Regions from separate parts of the Halobacillus salinarum genome, predicted to be linked through region 1. Evidence: a T-box and tRNA genes for the amino acid it is inferred to sense, from the RefSeq annotation. Region 1 holds a T-box; the other holds one or more tRNA genes.
What was found. A T-box is a leader RNA that pairs with one kind of tRNA and senses whether it is charged. The one in region 1 lies ahead of proS (proline--tRNA ligase), so its partner is inferred to be a tRNA-Pro.
Positions count from the first base shown of each region.

Region 2: it encodes a tRNA-Pro, which carries the amino acid that the T-box ahead of proS (proline--tRNA ligase) is inferred to sense. The anticodon was not compared.

Region 1 is NZ_CP095073.1:1,140,992-1,143,446, reverse strand. It holds gene proS (proline--tRNA ligase) at 1-1,278, opposite strand, end outside; T-box leader at 1,321-1,518, opposite strand; gene MUN89_RS05880 (short-chain fatty acid transporter) at 1,750-2,455, opposite strand, start outside.
Region 2 is NZ_CP095073.1:234,544-236,998, reverse strand. It holds rRNA gene MUN89_RS01375 (23S ribosomal RNA) at 1-224, shown strand, start outside; rRNA gene rrf (5S ribosomal RNA) at 370-483, shown strand; tRNA gene MUN89_RS01365 (tRNA-Val) at 497-572, shown strand; tRNA gene MUN89_RS01360 (tRNA-Thr) at 590-665, shown strand; tRNA gene MUN89_RS01355 (tRNA-Lys) at 710-785, shown strand; tRNA gene MUN89_RS01350 (tRNA-Leu) at 793-874, shown strand; tRNA gene MUN89_RS01345 (tRNA-Gly) at 886-960, shown strand; tRNA gene MUN89_RS01340 (tRNA-Leu) at 992-1,080, shown strand; tRNA gene MUN89_RS01335 (tRNA-Arg) at 1,092-1,168, shown strand; tRNA gene MUN89_RS01330 (tRNA-Pro) at 1,172-1,248, shown strand; tRNA gene MUN89_RS01325 (tRNA-Ala) at 1,267-1,342, shown strand; rRNA gene MUN89_RS01320 (16S ribosomal RNA) at 1,509-2,455, shown strand, end outside.

The sequences.
Region 1 (2,455 bases):
CATCGCTTGGATCAAATAGTTATCTTCCCGCAGGAAGTTTTCCATGTCTGCTAATGTAAAGGCTATTAACGTCTTCTCTTTGAGATAGAGGCTTGCTTTTTTGTAAAGCTCGTCGTGGATGTCGGCCAGCAGCTTTTCAACTTCCGATTTTAAATCGTGAACAGATACTTGTCGTTTCTCACCCGTATCACGCCGCACGAACATGACCTGTTCCTTTTCGATATCTCTTGGTCCCACCTCTAACCTGAGTGGCACCCCTTGCATTTCGTACTCATTAAATTTCCAGCCAGGCTTTTTATCACTTGCATCAATCTCTACTCTCACTGAATCTTTCAAGCTGTTTTTAATTTCATAAGCATGATCCAACACGCCTTCCTTATGACTTGCGATCGGCACAATCATCACTTGGGTTGGAGCTGCTTTTGGTGGTAATACCAGCCCTCTGTTGTCGCTGTGGACCATGATCATCGCTCCGATGATCCTTGTGGTGAATCCCCACGACGTCTGCTGTACGGTTTGTAAATTGCCATCCCTGTTTAAAAATTCAATGCCAAAAGCTTTCGCAAACCCGTCTCCCAGGAAGTGTGAGGTAGCGGTTTGCAAGGCTTTGCCATCATGCATTAAGCTCTCAACCGTGTAGGTGAACGTAGCTCCTGCGAATTTTTCCTTCTCTGTTTTCTTCCCTTTAATCACTGGAATAGCCAGTAAGTCTTCGCAAAGAGACGCATAGACATTGAGCATTTTTTCCGTCTCTTCCACCGCTTCTTCTTCCGTTTCATGACAGGTGTGGCCCTCCTGCCATAAAAACTCGAGTGTTCTTAAAAATGGACGAGTCGTCTTTTCCCATCTGACTACGTTGGACCATTGGTTATACAACTTAGGCAGATCCCTGTAAGAGTGGATGACATTTTTATAATATTCTCCAAACAGAACTTCAGAGGTTGGTCTGATACAGAGCCTCTCCTGCAGCTCCTCTTCGCCTCCATGAGTCACCCACGCAACTTCAGGAGCAAACCCTGCGATGTGATCTTTTTCCTTTTGCAGCAGACTCTCTGGAATAAGCAGCGGCATGTAAACATTCTCATGACCGGTTTGTTTAATTTTCCTATCCAGCTCATCCCTGATGTTCTCCCATATTTTGTATCCATACGGATGAATGATCATACTCCCCCGCACACTGGAATAATCAGCAAGCTTGGCTTTTGTTACGATATCTGTGTACCACTGGGCAAAATCATCATCCATGCTCGTTATTTTTTCCACAAATTCTTTAGCCATCGTAGATCCCCTCCTTGAAAAATTACAAAAGCTGTCCTTTAAGTTAGGGACCATTCCTGGTGGTACCACCCTAATTTAAAGCACAGCTTTACACTTCCTATGATAACGGTATCGACCGCTGTATATTGAATACAGAACTCCCAGGCAGGTTCACTTGTTCATTCAATGGGAACTTTTCAGCAAATATTCCCTCTCTGTAAAAGTGGAATCCAAGTTACTATTCCTGATCAAGGCAGATGCGATTGTTAAGTTGAACTTATTTTATACATAATCTATTTCAGAAGCAAGGTGTATGTGCATTTTTTCCTGACTCAAAATCCTTTTCTCCTGTACTCTAAAATCAAGTCTTCCACCCTTAGTCAGCTGGAAGACTTAACTTCTGTATGTTTCCTCATTATGGCCAACATTTCCTATTTCTAAAATTACGTCAGCCGCTGCTCATTAATGGACAGTTTCACTCGCTGTGACTTCTTATAAAAACAGCAAGCCAAGCGAGATGATGACACCGCTTACAAAAAGAACAATTAAACAGAAGCCCATAATGTCTTTGGCCTTTAATCCTGCGATCGCAAGTGCAGGAAGGGCCCAAAAAGGCTGGATTAAGTTCGTCCACGCATCTCCCCAGGCGACAGCCATGGCGGTTTTCGGTATCGAGACGCCTAACTGCTGCGCCGCCTCAATCATGACCGGTGCCTGGACCGCCCACTGTCCCCCGCCGGAGGGTACAAAAAAGTTTACGATTCCAGCGCTGAGAAAAGCAAAGAATGGAAAAGTGAAATCGGTGGAAATCGACGCAAACCCTTCTGACATCATCGCAGCGAGACCGGAAGAAACCATCATTCCCATAATCCCTGCATAGAAAGGAAATTGAATAATAATCCCGCTCGCCCCTTTGACCGCGTCCGTCACAGAATTCAGGAAATTCCTTGGGGTTCCGTGAAAAAGAATGCCGAGAAATAGAAAAGCGAAATTGACGATATTCAAGTTCAATTTAAATCCCGTGGTCATGAAATAATAGATGAGAAACGAAATCCCTAATAAGGCTGTAATTCCTGATAAAATTCGGCTGTTTTCCATACGTACAGCCGGAGTCACAGCTTCTTCTTCAAGCGCGGCTGCTCCCGTCGACGACTCATCTTCCAGTAAAGCGGGATCAATGGTGACTCGATCTTTTTTT
Region 2 (2,455 bases), 910 kb from region 1:
CACACCGCTGGTGTACCAGTTGTTCCGCCAGGAGCATCGCTGGGTAGCTACGTGTGGACGGGATAAGTGCTGAAAGCATCTAAGCATGAAGCCCCCTTGAGATGAGATTTCCCTTACCTCTAAGGTAATAAGATCCCTCAGAGACGATGAGGTAGATAGGTCCGAGGTGGACGCGTGGTGACACGTGCAGCTGACGGATACTAATCGATCGATGACTTATCTAAATTGAAAAGCGGAAGCTAGACATACAACTATGATGTTTCGAGTTCGTTTGAATGTGCACTTATCCAGTTTTGAAGATTTATTAAAAAAACCCTTGAAATTTATTCAACGGGGTCATATAATATATCTTGTCCTTAAAAATAAAGGTTTGGTAGTAACGGCGAAGAGGTCACACCTGTTCCCATGCCGAACACAGCAGTTAAGCTCTTCAGCGCCGATGGTAGTCGGGTCGATCCCCGTGAGAGTAGGACGCTGCCAAACCTTTACATAATCCGGAGGATTAGCTCAGCTGGGAGAGCACTTGCCTTACAAGCAAGGGGTCGCAGGTTCGAGCCCTGCATCCTCCACCATTTTCATTCAATAACCAGCCGGCCTAGCTCAACTGGCAGAGCAACTGATTTGTAATCAGTAGGTTGGGGGTTCAAGTCCTCTGGCCGGCACCATCTTATTGAGTGAATTCGTTTTTTGTGAGTGAAACATATTTTTTGAGCCATTAGCTCAGTTGGTAGAGCATCTGACTTTTAATCAGAGGGTCGGAGGTTCGAATCCTCCATGGCTCACCAGTTACTTGCGGGTGTGGTGGAATTGGCAGACACGCTAGATTTAGGATCTAGTGCTTCACGGCGTGGGGGTTCAAGTCCCTCCACCCGCACTTATACTTATGCGGAAGTAGTTCAGTGGTAGAACACCACCTTGCCAAGGTGGGGGTCGCGGGTTCGAATCCCGTCTTCCGCTCCATAGATCAATCAGTGAGAACCTTATTTGCCGTGCCGGGGTGGCGGAATTGGCAGACGCACAGGACTTAAAATCCTGCGGTGGGTTTCCACCGTGCCGGTTCGAGTCCGGCCCTCGGCACCATATAGTTTTTTGCGCCCGTAGCTCAATTGGATAGAGCGTCTGACTACGGATCAGAAGGTTAGGGGTTCGACTCCTCTCGGGCGCGCCATTACGGGAAGTAGCTCAGCTTGGTAGAGCACTTGGTTTGGGACCAAGGGGTCGCAGGTTCGAATCCTGTCTTCCCGACCATTTTACTTTATATTTATTGGGGCCTTAGCTCAGCTGGGAGAGCGCCTGCTTTGCACGCAGGAGGTCAGCGGTTCGATCCCGCTAGGCTCCACCATGATTAATTTGATCTTTGAAAACTGAACGAACCAACCAGTACGTCAATTCATTCTTTCTATCATATAGAAGGAATTCAAACAAAGCACACACGATGTGCACACGAGCTTTAGGACCTTCAACGGTGTTGAAGGCAAGCGCTGTCAAAAGCGCACAGCTTTTCAATTTTTTTGGAGAGTTTGATCCTGGCTCAGGACGAACGCTGGCGGCGTGCCTAATACATGCAAGTCGAGCGCGGGAAGCGAGCGGATCCTCTTCGGAGGTGACGCTCGTGGAACGAGCGGCGGACGGGTGAGTAACACGTGGGCAACCTGCCTGTAAGACCGGAATAACCCGGGAAACCGGGGCTAATGCCGGGTAACACCAACCTTCGCATGAAGGATGGTTAAAAGATGGCTTCTCGCTATCGCTTACAGATGGGCCCGCGGCGCATTAGCTAGTTGGTGAGGTAACGGCTCACCAAGGCGACGATGCGTAGCCGACCTGAGAGGGTGATCGGCCACACTGGGACTGAGACACGGCCCAGACTCCTACGGGAGGCAGCAGTAGGGAATCTTCCGCAATGGACGCAAGTCTGACGGAGCAACGCCGCGTGAACGATGAAGGTTTTCGGATCGTAAAGTTCTGTTGTTAGGGAAGAACAAGTACCGTGCGAATAGAGCGGTACCTTGACGGTACCTAACGAGGAAGCCCCGGCTAACTACGTGCCAGCAGCCGCGGTAATACGTAGGGGGCAAGCGTTGTCCGGAATTATTGGGCGTAAAGGGCACGCAGGTGGTTTCTTAAGTCTGATGTGAAAGCCCACGGCTCAACCGTGGAGGGTCATTGGAAACTGGGGAACTTGAGGACAGAAGAGGAGAGTGGAATTCCACGTGTAGCGGTGAAATGCGTAGATATGTGGAGGAACACCAGTGGCGAAGGCGACTCTCTGGTCTGTCTCTGACGCTGAGGTGCGAAAGCGTGGGTAGCAAACAGGATTAGATACCCTGGTAGTCCACGCCGTAAACGATGAGTGCTAGGTGTTAGGGGGCTTCCACCCCTTAGTGCTGAAGTTAACGCATTAAGCACTCCGCCTGGGGAGTACGGCCGCAAGGCTGAAACTCAAAGGAATTGA